DNA from 3 places in the Paenibacillus sp. FSL K6-1330 genome. Region 2 is predicted to be linked to each of the others. Evidence: riboswitches for the same ligand, from Rfam matches in the RefSeq annotation. Region 2 holds a riboswitch; each other region holds the start of a gene.
The links. A riboswitch is a leader RNA that binds a small molecule or an ion and turns the genes downstream of it on or off. The one in region 2 is predicted to bind cyclic di-AMP.

Region 1 (4,866 bases), 290 kb from region 2:
TGCGCCAAGGGAAAATGGTACAGCGCAACAAGTCCGTTTTTCCATTCTACGGCGATGCGCACAGTGACTTTATGTCTTTTATTGCCCAGTATTACAGTGATAATCCTGCATTGCCGCAAGAAATTCTGCTGCCTGAGCCCCTGTTGATAGACGAGGCTGATCCAGAGTCGGTTGCTGGAACGGCTGTGGATGAAGGTGTGTTAGGCCCAGAGGAAGCCGTGGATTCGGCGAGTACGCTTTCCGCAGGAACATCTGATGAGCAGCAGGCAGCCCTTGCCCAGGCACAGGAGAAGCAGGCCGAAGCCGCTGGCATCGTGGATGCAGCCGGAGGGGCTGCCGCCCTGCAGGAATGGCTCGGCGTGAAGGTGCATGTGCCGCAGCGTGGTTTGAAGAAACAGATGGTGGGCATGGCGTCGGATAATGCAAAGGTGTCCTTAGACGAGAAATTCCGCTTGATTGAGCGCGATGAAGAACGCACCTCGGTCGCAGCGGCGAATCTGGGCGAAGTGATCGGCCTCCAGTCGCTGAACCGGATCGAGGCATTTGATAACTCGAACATCCAGGGGACCAACCCGGTATCGGCCATGGTTGTATTCACCAATGGGAAACCGGACAAGAAGGAATATCGGAAATACAAGATCCGTACCGTGCTGGGACCGGACGATTATGATACGATGCGTGAAGTGATCCGGCGGCGGTACGAGCGCGTCTTGAAGGAGAATTTGCCGCTTCCTGATCTGATTGTGGTCGATGGAGGGAAGGGACAGATTTCCGCCGCCAGCGATGTGTTGGAGAATGAGTTGGGGTTGTATATCCCGGTCTGCGGGCTTGTGAAGGATGCCAAGCATAAAACAGCGCAGCTCATGGTCGGAGACCCGCCGGAGCCGGTTACGCTGCCCCGGGACAGCCAGGAGTTCTATTTGCTGCAGCGTATTCAAGATGAGGTTCACCGGTTTGCGATTTCCTTCCACCGCGAACAGCGCGGCAAATCGATGGTATCCTCCAAGCTGGATTCCATCCCGGGCATTGGTGAGAAGCGCCGGAAGCTGCTGTTGAAGCATTTTGGCTCGGTCAAAAAAATAAAAGAGGCTTCAGTCGAAGACTTCAAGCCCCTTTCAATCGGTGAGAAATTAGCAACGGAAATTCTTAAGGCACTTCGTGAGGAGGAGTCGTGACATACGGCTTCTCTTTTTTTGTTGGATTGAAACGGTAAATCGCATACGCAACAAGCGCAGGAAGCACCATGTAGAAAGCACCAATCAGCAAGTTGGTGGTGTCCTTGAGCAAGATCAGGCTAATACCCATCAAGATGCTATTAAAGATGACATGGGAGAACATGGCCGCCAAATACCCATATTTCAAAAAGATGTAGCTGAACAGCAAGCCGATGATAACCAGTTCAATGGGCCGGGAAATTACAGGGTATATCGGATAAAGCGTATGCCCGAGCGCCCAGATGAGCGAGGTAATCAAACTGGCAACGAACGTATTGCGGACGATCTTTTTCACCATTTTGATTCCGAACAGTCGATAGACGGCCTCTTCGGATATGCCGGCCAGCCAGGCCATCAGCGGAAACAGCCAAGGATAGAGCATGTTGTAAGGCGACTGTGTGGCATCCGTGGTGGACCATGTATTTAAGGTTAGGCCCAGAACGATAAAGATAATGGATTGGACCCCAAGCAGGATGAAAGCCCACATATATCCCAGCTTCATGCTGTCCAGTACATAATGACCGTATCCGGGTTCTTTGGCGCGCGGCCATGGATTGAGCCCGTCTTCTTTTTGCCATAGTCCGTTGCCCCCGACAAGGGAGAAATAGAGCAGGGCGGAGAATATGAGCGAATAGACCGCATAGAAAATCATCATCCCGAATATACCAGTTTGCGACATCCCCTCGGATTTGAAAACGGGAATCAGATTATACGTATTTAGCATCTGAATGATAAACAGCAGCACCGCTAGGAACAGGCCGCGCTTAAACGACGTATAGGCTCTGGTCTTTACGCTGTACACAATGGCAAGAATGCCAAGGATGAGGGTGAACAGGCCATACCCTGCGAGTGTCAGCAGCGTTGCATCCTGAGTCTGCTTGTTGACATAGGCGGAATGGGCGGACGGGACTGAGAAGGATGGCTCATAGGAGCGTAATTTCCCATGTTCGAAGGTGAAACGGTGCTCCAATCGGGAATCGCCAATCTTGGATTCCGGGTCCACATATCGAAGCCGGGGTTCCCCTTCCCGCGTAACCAGCTCAAGGCGCGACAGGTCATAGCCCGCTCGCTGGAGCCAAGGCTCCGCGAGCGCTTGCTTCTCGGCTAATGACATGCCGTCCTCGACGACAAGCAGCATCTGCCTTTGTACATCGCCCTTGTTCAGCTCAATCCGGTCATAGCTGGAGCGGGCGTAATCGTACGAGAAGCCGACGATGCCTGAATTTTGCATGTGCACGTCCACATTGAGGGCATCCCCTCCCGGTTCGCTGAAGCGAACGCGGTATACGTCATAGGGATATTTGGCTTCATAGGTTTTGTTGTATTCCGAAAGTTTCTTTTCCTTCGCCAGATATCCGTAAAGTTCCGATTTGGATTGATATGTAACCAATGTGTCATCCGTTTTTGCAGCCGTAAACTGCAAATGCTCCTGAGCAAAGCTTGAAGCCGCTTGCCGAGCCTGCTCCTTGGATATGATATTCGGAGATGCCATCTCGGTAGAATCCGGATTCGTCGACGGAAACACCTGAAATAATAGGAACAGAATCAGGCCGACTGCGGCAGGCGCGATGAGCTGTTTGAGATTGGGCTTCAGCTTCAAGGGCTCTCTTGCACGATTCATGAAATTCCTCCTCTAGGAAAGTTGATACTCCCACTGGTATTCGATATGCCTGATTAAGTACGCATAGAGTCAATATAACATAGTTATGAAAGTCATAAGCAGCTTATCCCAATATCCGGAATAATGAAACAAATCGATGAAAATGAATGAAAGGTTTCGAAAACGTTAGAGAACCCTATGCTTGTATTCTTGAATATGCCCAATTCGCGCTCTTTTAAAGATTTTTTGGGTGAAAAACGGCATTGGGTTACGTACCAGATTGCGTTATAATCACATCATGCTTCAAGGAACCGAATATTCCAGCCGAATTTCGTACTGAAAATGGGGGAACCATGTAATTGGGGTGAATTTCATTATTCCTAGAATAATGAATAGGGCGACCTGTGGAAATGCCCGAATCCGTCAGCTAACCTCGTAGGCTGCAGCACAGGAACCAGACCGTAAAGGGCACTGCGTTTTCCAGTGTCTTTTTTCTTGATTTTTTTTAAGAAGGTGACCGATTGAACTCTAAATTTAACTGGCTCAGGTTGTCTCCGCCGCAGATTCTCGTGCTTGGTTTTGCGGCTATTATCTTCATCGGGACGGCGCTGTTAATGCTGCCGATTTCCACAAGTACAGGTGAACCGCTTGAATTTATCGATGCCTTGTTCACTTCGACATCGGCAACATGTGTAACGGGTCTGGTTGTGGTGGATACAGGAACGACATTCAGTTCCTTCGGAGAAGTCGTGATTATGCTGCTGATTCAGATCGGCGGGCTCGGATTCATGACGATGGCTACTTTATTTGCCTTGGCTCTGAAAAGACGCATCTCGCTCAAGGATCGCCTCATTCTGCAAGAAGCGATGAATCAGTCCTCGATGGAAGGAATCGTAAGGCTGATTCGCAGAGTGTTGTTGTACTCCCTCATCATCGAGGCCTGTGGTGCCATCATTCTATCGATCCGCTGGGCGTTTGATATGCCGATCGGCCAGGCGATTTATTATGGCGTTTTTCATGCAGTCACGATGTTTAACAACGCCGGTTTTGATTTGTTTGGTGATTTTCGGAGTTTGACCGGGTATGTCTACGATCCTGTAGTCAACATAGTCGTGATGTTTTTGATTGTCTCAGGTGGGATTGGTTTTATCGTATTATCCGATCTGATTGATTTCCGAAAACAGCGGAGACTTTCCTTGCACTCCAAAGTGGTGCTCACCATGACGGCTACCTTGCTGCTGGTTGGATTTATCGTCATTCTTATATTTGAATTCACCAATCCGAGGACGCTCGGCTCTCTGAATTGGGGCGGAAAATTCTTCGGTGCGTTATTCCAGTCCGTAACGCCGCGTACAGCTGGCGCGAATACTATAGATATTACGGGGCTTCGACAGGCCACGCAATTTTTTATCGTGATTCTGATGTTTATCGGAGCATCCCCAGGGTCAACCGGTGGCGGTATCAAAACAACAACCTTCACCATTATGGTGGGGGCGGTTATCGCCATGATGCGCGGGCGTGAAGACATCGTCATGTTCCGTTATCGCCTGGCCCAGGAGCGGGTGCTCAAGGCACTGACCATTGCATTATTGGCACTGCTGCTCGTTCTAATCGTATCGATGATTCTGTCAACGACAGAGGAAGGGAGCTTCCTGGAGATCCTATTCGAAACGACATCCGCCTTCGGTACGGTGGGTCTCTCCATGGGTTTAACGCCTGAACTGACGGGATTCGGGAAGATTTTGATCAGTATTACGATGTTTGCAGGGCGATTGGGGCCTTTGACGCTTGCTTATGCACTGGGGCCAAAAAAGGGTAAAGAATTATATCGTCATCCGGAAGGCAAAATGATTATTGGATAAGGAGTACAGGAGAGACATGAAACCAAAGCAATTTGCAATCATCGGTTTGGGACGATTTGGCGCCAGCCTGGCGCTTGAACTGATGGAACAGGGATATGAGGTGCTCGGCATCGACCGCAGTGAAGAGGTTGTCGAGGATATGAGCGAACTGCTGACGCACACGGTGGTGGCGGATGCTACGGACGAAGAG
Region 2 (4,866 bases):
ACACCATTACCTTCGGCCGCATGACCAGCGCTCTGGCGATGGCAACCCGCTGCTTCTGCCCCCCGGACAGATTGGACGGATACATCTTCAGCTTGTCGGCCAAACCGACCTTGCTTAGCATGGAGACGGCCCGCTCCTCCGCCTCTTCCTTGGATAAACCCAGCACCTTACGCGGGGCCTCCGTCACATTGCGAAGTACATTCATGTGCGGGAACAGATTAAAATGCTGGAAGATCATGCCGACGTTGCATCGCATCCGGTGCAAATGCTTTTCGCTGGCCCGAACCAGCTTCCCTTTCTCTTCCATATGCCAGAGCAGCTCGCCATCAACCTCGATGGTTCCTTCGGTGGGTTCTTCCAGCGTCATCAGCATCCGGCCCATTGTCGTTTTGCCCGATCCGCTTGGACCGATCACAGCCACCTTTTCTCCAGGCTGCATCTCCAGATCGATGCCTTTAAGCACCTGGAGATCACCAAACGACTTGGTCACGCCCGTATATTTCACAATCGGCTTGGTACCCGTAGCGGGATTGTTCCCCTGCTGCGGTACCTTCGAAGCTTCCGCTTGCTCATCGATCACAACGGCATTCAATAGACTCCCTCCTTTATTTTCCACGCTGCAGATTCAAACGTTTTTCCAGCCTTTGCACAAGCAAAGATGCGATATAACTGATGATCAGGAACAGAATCCCGACCAGCGTATACGGCTCAAATGCACGGAACGACTGCGACACGATATTTTTGGCCGTCAGCATCATCTCCACCAGCGTGATGGCGCATAGAATCGGCGTTTCTTTAAACATGACAATTAAATAATTGCCCAGTACCGGAATGATTGGCGGCACCGCTTGCGGCAGGATAATACTTCGCCAGGTTTTAGCTTTCGTGTAATTCAGTGCTGTGGCAGCCTCCCATTGCCCCTTCGGCACTCCCTCGATTCCGGAACGGTACACCTCGGACAGATAGGTGCTGTAATGCAGCCCGAGACCGATGACCCCGGCATAGAAGGCCGGAATGGAAATTCCCGTTAGGAGCGGCAGACTGTAATACAGGAAGAAGACCTGAACCAGCAGCGGTGTATTGCGAATAAATTCAATGATTCCTTTGGTTATAAGCGACAACAGCTTAAATCGGCTCCGCGTCGCAAAGGCAAGCAGCAATCCGATGATTAATGCCACCACGAAAGCGCAGATCGTCACCCATACCGTCATCTTTAACGCACTCAAGAGCTGCGGCAGGATATCCCACACATAGTTCCAGTCCCACATGTCTATAACCTCCCCGCTGTCCATTTACGCTCCAGCAGTCGAACTGCCAGCGATACGAGCGTAGCAATGACAAAATACATGAGGAGCAGCAGTACCAGAATCTCGGTCGTCCAGGAGATGTAATTGTTGCGGAGCACCATCGCCTGATACGTCAAATCCGCCATGGTGATGAAATAAACCAATGAGGTGGATTTGATGAGTTCCACAAGCTGATTCCCGAAAGGGGGAAGCATTCGCAAGGAAGCTTGAGGCAATATCACATTCAACAGCCTTTGCCAAGGCTTCAGATTAAGCGCTAAAGCGGCCTCCCACTGTCCTTTCGGAACGGCCAGCACAGCGCTTCGGACGATCTCCGAGCCGTATGCGCCGAAGTTTAGCCCGATCGCAAGGATGGCCGCCAACATTTTCGGCAGCTCGATGCCGATGAACGGAAGAGCGAAATACAACCAAAACAGCTGCACCAGCAAGGAGGTTCCCCGAAAGACTTCCACGTACACGGCTGTCAATGTGCGAATGATCCACAGCTTCGACAGTCGGCATAACCCGGCTGCAAAGGACATCACGACCGCAAGGATGGCTGAAAAGAAAGCTACCACAATCGTGATCTCCGCCCCTTTTAGCAGCGTAGGGAGAAAATCAATCCACGAATTCGGCATACTATTCCCCGCAAAGCGCAGCAGCCGTCATTTCACCCGGAAGCTCTTCTTCTGTGAATCCGAACTTCTGCAGAATTTCCAGCAGCTCGCCCGATTCCTTCATTTTTTGCAGCTCCGCATTATAAGCCTCCTGGAACTCGGTATCCGCTTGGCGGAACGCCGTAGCTCCATAACCCCGAACGCTTTCTCCATCGATGACCGGCTGCTCGAAATCAGTTACACGTTCGATGTTGTCATCACTAGCCGAATCCAGCATCGCCTGCAGAGAGGGTCCCGTCATGGTAATCGCCTGTACCCGGTCTGCCTGAAGGGCGCTAATAGCCGAGGCCTGGTCGGGGACCTGTATGATCCGGTCTGAAGGAATACCGGACTTCTCCATATAGCCGATTTCAACCGCGCCTGTCATGACGGCGACCTTAGCCTGGTCATGATTAGCAATATCCTCATAACTTCCGAGTTCCATCGGATTCCCTTGCTTCACCGCAATGGCTTCCCCGATGCTGTACTCCGGATTGGCAAACAATACGGCGGAGCAGCGGTCCGGATTAATGAACATGCCTGCGGTGATTAGATCAAACCGCTCGGCCTGCAGTCCGGCAACCAGTGAACCGAATTCCGTCAGCTCTCCCCTCATTTCCTTGATGCCAAGCCGCTCCAGAATAACCCGAGCAATCTCAACGGCTTCTCCCGTCAGCTCCCCGTTGGCCTCTTTATAGGCATAAGGCTTCTCATTCGCAAAACCTACGGTGATATACCCTTGCTCCATGGCGCGATCCAGTGTACTCCCTTTGTCACCGCAAGCCGCAAGCAATACCACCATAGTCACTGATAACATCAGCACAAGCACTCTCTTCAAAACCTTCCACAACCTTTCGTTATGACTTTGCAATCCTTACAAAATGGCATGTTGAAATTACCCTTGTTAACGCATATGTTAACTTGGATATAAGGACATTCAGACACCTTGCACGGGTCGGGGCTTCAGGGAAGATGATTCATCCATCTCCTTGCACGCTTAAACCCAATGCCATCCGACTGATTCAATTGGTTAAACATTTGCAGGCCTTGCCCCTCCTCTTTAGCAGAATACAAAAAGACCACCAAACAGGGGATTTAGACATAGCTCCGCCAGCAGGGGGTCAAAAAATAGAGAAAAGGCCCCTAAGAGAATCAAGGGCCTTTGTTATGAACATCCATTATGTATGCAAGACCCATCCACTGCTGACGAGGTTAGCTGACGGACTCGGGTAAGATGGTACCCTACACTCATGATTCCAAGTGACTCGCCCCTGGTGAAACTGGTTCCCCCGCTTTCCGGAAAATGTATGCCGGAAACTAAGCGTGTGTCCATGATAAAGGGAAGTTTAGGAAAAGTCAAACCCCTTAAACCGCTTTTTCTGGAAATTCACACGCAGAAATGCCATTCTTCCGGGGTGTATGACAAGCTAGAAAAATGCCTCATTCAAGCTTGTCCACCTACAACATAGGAATTTTATCCCAGACCAATTTTTCGCTATATAGCAGGCGTTTGCCATGCCTCCCTTACTCGTTCATGTGATGGATAGTTTATGCCATGAATTAGACCAAAACAGTGGAAAGCTTCTACAACTCCATCTGAACCAAAAAAAATTTTTGATTATCCATTAAAAACCCATTATGACTCATTTACTTCTAGTTACGGGAGCGCTGGTGCCAGCATCATATATTAACCGCCGATAAGTGTCGGGATTTTTGGTCCATGGATTATACGGCTGTATATCCGCCATCCACCAGTAAGCTTGTGCCTGTAATGAAGGACGCATCTTCACTGGCAAGGAACAACACGGCTTTGGCTACTTCTTCCGGCTGTCCCAAGCGGCCCATCGGATGAAGGCCGACCAGGTGCTCGGTGATCGCTTCCGTTCTTCCCTTAATAAGCGGAGTATCGATGTATCCCGGGCATACGGCATTGACCCGGATCCCTTTTGGAGCATAATCCGCGCCCATCGACTGGGTTAACAGCTTAACGCCTCCCTTAGCGGAAGCATAAGCGGTAACACCCGCTTTTCCGACATGGCTATGGATCGAGCCGCAGTTTACGATCGCCCCTCCGGTTCCTTGGGATAACATCTGTTGGATTACATATTTATCACACAGGAACACCCCTGTAAGATTAATATCAATCGTCTTTTGCCAGTTGTCCATCGACAACTGATCAGCAGGGGCATCATGAGCAATGCCTGCATTGGCGAACAATACATCGACACGGCCAAAATGCTCAACCGTCTGCTTCACCATATTTGCAACTTCCTGTTCTTGGGTCACATCCGTCTTAACGAACAGCGTTTCAAAGCCTGCGCCTCTTAATTCATCCGAAACAGCCTGTCCCCGGTCCGAATAATCTGCAATAACAACCTTGGCTCCCTCTTCTACAAAAAGCCTTACTGCTGCTTCGCCGATCCCGCTGGCGCCTCCCGTCACAATGACAACCTTGGATTCAAATTTCATTTGTCGACCACTCCTATATTGTGAATTCATCATATCGATTCCATATTCATGTAGAGTTAACATATTCCAGGCATGATATTCCACAAGCCCCTGTTTCTTTCATGAACAACATCCTATCGAATAACGGCATATGGACGCTCACAACTTAATATTCGCCGCATCCTAACCTTATCCAGCCTGTCCATTGTTATACAGGCCGCTCGATTGTAAACATCTCTCCCAGTGAAGCATAGATATTACCAGCCATACGGCTCACAGGCTTCAACTTGGCAGCGTCAATCCGGCCTTGCTCGTAAAGTTCCTCCGCAACATGGAAGCGGACTACGCGGGCAATCAGCAGATCGGCACCAGGCAGCTGATCCGCTGCATTCAAAGTGACGACCTGCTCCAGCACGCATTCCATGCGAATCTTGCTCTCCAGAACGCCGGGAACTTTAACGACCTCGCTAACGACC
Region 3 (4,866 bases), 2.0 Mb from region 2:
TGATGTCATTGATTACCGTGATCTATCGCATTGTGGACGTGAAGCACCAATTCCAGTCCTTGAAGGGCAAGAACGAAATTGCGCTGCGGACCAAACACTTTATCGACACCAATTATACCCAGAGCATCAGTCTCAAGGACATTGCCGATACGATGTATGTCAGTCAGCATTATTTATCGCATCTGTTCAAAAAAGAAGTCGGCGATTCCCCCTTCAATTACTTGATATCCCGCCGGATTGAAGAGGCCAAGCGCCTGCTGGCAGATTCCGAAATGCCGATACATGAGGTTGCTTCTCAAGTAGGTTACGGCAACGACAAGTACTTCTCGATGTTATTCAAGAAAATTACCGGACAAACGCCGAGTTCGTTCCGGGAACAGAGCAAAATGGGTACGGAGTAAGGGATTGCAATTTTATCTTTCCAGCAAAGCAGGCAGCCGTTGTGGTACGGCTGCCTGCTTTTTTAAATATGAACGGCATCCGCCTTCTATGTCGTCAAAAGTATGGGGCATGCTTGATTTTGATGGGACCGACCGCTTCGATCTTGCTCTGGCATCCCAGACGATATCCTTCTTCGATCTCCTCAGGATCCAAGCGTTGTTCTTCGGCCAGATTGGGCTCGGACAAATACTCGATTCCCTCCGCCACCATGCAGCGGCAGCGCGCACAAGTTCCTCTTTTGCAAAAAGAGTTCCAGTCCACGTCATTCCGTTCGGCCAGATCAAGCACTGTCATGCCAAGAACAGGCGCCACACTGCGGCGAACCTCGCGACCTGTTAGTTCAATGATCCGATCCGGTACGGCTTCGATCATCTCTTCCGGGATGGACGAGTTGTTGGCTTCGCTATTCCTACCCTTTTTGTTTTTCCAGAATTTAAACACGCGCGTTATCCCCCTATGCATGTAATCATCAGGTTATGTATAAAATCCTTCATTTATTATACCGGAAAGTTTAAAAAATCAACATGCTTACTCTTATCTATTCTATGACATTGACATCATGGAATTGGAACTCTATGAAAATTTTGCTATACTAGCGTATGCTAGACCTAATTCCATATTCTATGAAATCATTCTATTATTTAATGGATCGGAGGAAATACCAAAGCATGCTGCATAAACAAATAGGAAAAACAGCTGTCGCTGCCGTTCTTGCCTTATCCTTGCTCGGCACCGCACCCCATGTTGGTCAGGTATATGCTGAGCCTGCCATATCGGTAAAGCTGGATGATGTTACGCTAACCTTCGATGCGGCTCCGCGGGTAGACAAAGGGGTCACCTACGTTCCATTCCGGACGGTCGGTGAAGCGCTGGGCATTCAAATCACTTGGAATAGCAAGACGCAAACCGTAAAGGCCATCGGCAGTGTGAAAGGCCAATCGACTGAAGTGTTACTTCAGGTGGGAAGCACGACAGCAACGGTCAATGGAAAACAAGTGAAGCTTGCGGCCCCGCCGGTTCAACGGGAAGGCCGTGTACTGATCCCGCTTAGCTCGTTCAGCAGCCAATTCGGTGTCGATGTGGGCTGGAATCAGGCAACTCGCACGGTCTCCCTTGTATCGCCGCAGCGCGAGATGCATTTGAGAGCCTTCTATGCATTGCAATCTTTCCAAGAACGGGATCTTGTTGCATCTATGAATTCAGTCGCCTTTGGATGGAGCCGCATCGATCGTGAGGGTCAGTTCACGCTTCAAGGCGACGAGTACCGCCTGCCCGCTGCGGCCGGTGACGTTACGCCGCAATCGATGGTAGCAGATGCTGCGGACCAGAAGATTAAACCATACCTCATGGTCTACGCCTTGGATGGAAACGGCGAATTAACCAAAGTACTGAGCGATAGCAGCCTGCGCCAAAAGTCCATTGAAGGCATCACAGCCGCGGTAACGGAGAACGGCTTCGGCGGCGTCGTACTTGATTTTGAAGGGCTCGGTTTTAAACTGGATGTCGTAAACCAGCAGAAGCTGCTCAATGATTATGTCAAGCAATTAAAGGCAGCATTGCCGCATGACATTGCTCTGTCCTTAGCGGTGCCGCCATTGAACAGCGCCTATAAAGGCTATGATTACAAAACGCTTGCTTCCATCGCCGATGATCTCATCGTTATGGCTTATCAGTACAATCCGGTCGGAACCAAATCTCAGGTTCCCGAACCAAACAGTCTGGTGGACCAAGCGATCCAGTTGGCACTCCAAGCAGGTGTCCCGAAGCAGAAGCTTTTGCTTGGCATCAGCTTAAGCAGCGAAACAGCCACTTCCGTGGACGATAAGCTCGGTTTGGCCAAACGCTATGATCTGAAAGGCGCTGCTTTCTGGCGTCTTGGCTTGTTCCGTCTCTATAATAACGGGATGGAAGCAGCTGTGAATGCCTCTGTTGTTAAGGAGTAACCGAACAACCCCTGTGGGATTGACAAACTTATAGTAAGAAAAACTTCTATCGACGCTACTTTCACAGATGACAGACCGCAGTTAGTAGACGTTTTTCTTGCGATATCAGGAAGTCACAAGCTTCGAAGTTTATACTTTCTGATATCTAAAAAAAAGAAAGCCTGACAAGGACAACCCTTTGTCAGGCTTTCTGGTTATGTATTGAACCCTAAACTGCAATGTAATCCAATTAGCTTGCGCTTCCTACCAGCCTCGCATAATTTTCTTGACTCAACACACGACGTGCCGTGACATAACGTGGCTCGTAATATGAATCGCTAAGCTTGCTGATTCTGACTCCCTTGCTGCTGGAAGCATGCGCAAATTGTCCGTCACCAATGTAAACGCCTGCATGAGAAATTCCGCTGCCGCTTGTATTGAAGAATACCAAATCTCCAACCCGCAGATCTTCGCGATCTACATGTTCACCGGCTTGAGCCTGGCTTTGGGAAGTGCGTGGAAGATCCATATCGAAATTTCTAAACATGTACAGAATAAATCCGGAGCAATCAAACCCGCTAGTGGTCGTTCCGCCCCATTTGTATGGCGTTCCTACCAATTGCTTCACTTGATACTGAAAATTCGGTTGTTGATCAGCAAATGCTGATACGGCACCAGAAGAAAAAATAATTGCAGACCCTAGCAAAGTGATGACAAACTTCTTCAAAATATGTTCTCTCCTTCGATGCCTACGGAGTTAGCTAAGGGTTCGGTTGAAGGTTCCCTATACTCTCTATACAAGAGTAATTCACCCAAGACGGTTCCCCCGTTTTCCAAACGAAATTCGGCAAAATTCATTAACGTTTTGTAACCTTCTCTTAATATAGTATACAAGCAAGGATGCTGTCAATCATATCCTAAAAATCTATCGTTTTATGTTTGGAGCTGTCGTAAAGATGGTTAATTTCGTCCGACTATTTTTTAACCATCTCACACAGTCATGACAATTATGTAACTCTGCTTTCCTTCTCGAACTGCTTGTTACTCTCTTATTCTGTTCTCTTAAGCTGTTAATCTTTTATCTTTTGAACTTGGGAGTTTTACCCACCCAGCGGAGGTTTGAGGATAGCCGATCCTTTGGGAGTCCGTTTCTACCCTACCTATTCATTCCGGAAACGGACGGACAACAGAGCGGATAGCATCAAACCGGAGCGCCCTATGAGTCAAATCACGATGGCTGAAGCTTTGGCAGTCCGGGCAGCAATCAACCGTCTCATGAATCAATTGATGTCGGAACGCTTAAACAACAGCAGCACAATCATTGAAAAAGGGGAAACGGCGGAATATCCTGCACGCAGTGTGGATGCCATTACGGAAGAAATCGAAGCCGCCGCCGCGGATTACAGAAAGCTGGATTTGCTGATGGCAATCTCCAATACAACGCAAACCATTAGCTGGAACGGCGCCGACATGACCATCATGGAAGCGATCGAGCTGGCCAAACAGATCCGCAGCGATATCGGACAACTTGCTCATCTCGGCTCCCGTAAGAAGCTGGAGCGGCAGAGCAGCCGTGGCAGCGGAGATGGTGCCGTAACGCTGTTCAACGTCGCTTTATATGATCCGGAAGCTTATCAGGCGCAAGCGCGGAAGAAGGAACGCGAAGTAACCAAGCTCTCTTCACTGATTGAACATGCCAATCATACGTCCATGATTACGTTTGACGCATCCAAGTACATGGAATAGCGGCAGCCGCCGGCTCCAAGCCTGCAGGTCACCCCACGTGCGGGTTTGGAGCCGGCGGTTTCCGCCGGCATCGCGGGAAAGTGTGAGCAACCGCTTATTGTTTGTCGGATACAAACAAACCTAACCAGGAAACCAAAAACTCGCCTCCAGTGAAAACGGATGACGGCTTACGGTTCACGCCTATCACTTGTCACATGTTACGGACTTATAACGAAAAAAATGATCGCTCCGTTTCCCGCTCTCTATGAATAATTGGAAAGCCGCCCCCTGAAGGGCGGCTTTTGTCTAATTCGCTTAAGCTCGGTTAAAATGAAACTAAGTCGCCGATCCGAACGCTTATCTAACCTCTATTCCATCCTTTATCCTATCCGTAACGTTCTCTTTACACCTATGCTACTGGAACAAGGCCGCAGCTCCAACCAGACCAACATCGTCCCGAAGTCCTGCAGGAACGATCTCGTACGTGCCTAAATAGGATGGCATGACCAGCTTATCTGTCATTTCCCGCAGCTGCGGGAATAAAAGATCGCCTGCTCTGCTTACTCCCCCTCCAATCACGATGCGATCGGGGTTAAAACTGTGAATGACGTTAACCAGACCAAGCGCCATGTAATAAATAGCACGATCGATGACCTCCACTGCGACGGGGTCATAAAGACGTTTAGCCTCGAATACATGTTTAGCGTTCACTCCCACCTCGGCTGCGGCCAGTTCAGAAATTACGCTGGGCTGGGTGAGCATCCGCTGGGATGCTGCC

Region 1: it holds a riboswitch for cyclic di-AMP, as region 2 does, so the genes downstream of both, NYE54_RS28815 (TrkH family potassium uptake protein) here and ehuB (ectoine/hydroxyectoine ABC transporter substrate-binding protein EhuB) in region 2, are expected to answer to the same signal.
Region 3: it holds a riboswitch for cyclic di-AMP, as region 2 does, so the genes downstream of both, NYE54_RS20855 (C40 family peptidase) here and ehuB (ectoine/hydroxyectoine ABC transporter substrate-binding protein EhuB) in region 2, are expected to answer to the same signal.

Annotation. Positions count from the first base shown of each region.
Region 1 is NZ_CP150269.1:6,306,873-6,311,738, reverse strand. It holds gene uvrC (excinuclease ABC subunit UvrC) at 1-1,175, shown strand, start outside; gene NYE54_RS28820 (CPBP family intramembrane glutamic endopeptidase) at 1,147-2,835, opposite strand; cyclic di-AMP (ydaO/yuaA leader) riboswitch at 3,127-3,271, shown strand; gene NYE54_RS28815 (TrkH family potassium uptake protein) at 3,336-4,676, shown strand; gene NYE54_RS28810 (TrkA family potassium uptake protein) at 4,693-4,866, shown strand, end outside.
Region 2 is NZ_CP150269.1:6,598,246-6,603,111, forward strand. It holds gene ehuA (ectoine/hydroxyectoine ABC transporter ATP-binding protein EhuA) at 1-592, opposite strand, end outside; gene ehuD (ectoine/hydroxyectoine ABC transporter permease subunit EhuD) at 606-1,268, opposite strand; gene ehuC (ectoine/hydroxyectoine ABC transporter permease subunit EhuC) at 1,271-1,924, opposite strand; gene ehuB (ectoine/hydroxyectoine ABC transporter substrate-binding protein EhuB) at 1,926-2,759, opposite strand; cyclic di-AMP (ydaO/yuaA leader) riboswitch at 3,131-3,276, opposite strand; gene NYE54_RS30140 (SDR family NAD(P)-dependent oxidoreductase) at 3,668-4,411, opposite strand; gene NYE54_RS30145 (flavin reductase family protein) at 4,599-4,866, opposite strand, start outside.
Region 3 is NZ_CP150269.1:4,622,813-4,627,678, forward strand. It holds gene NYE54_RS20840 (AraC family transcriptional regulator) at 1-401, shown strand, start outside; gene NYE54_RS20845 (2Fe-2S iron-sulfur cluster-binding protein) at 496-882, opposite strand; gene NYE54_RS20850 (stalk domain-containing protein) at 1,110-2,384, shown strand; gene NYE54_RS20855 (C40 family peptidase) at 2,614-3,090, opposite strand; cyclic di-AMP (ydaO/yuaA leader) riboswitch at 3,094-3,223, opposite strand; gene NYE54_RS20860 (hypothetical protein) at 3,582-4,109, shown strand; gene NYE54_RS20865 (ROK family protein) at 4,503-4,866, opposite strand, start outside.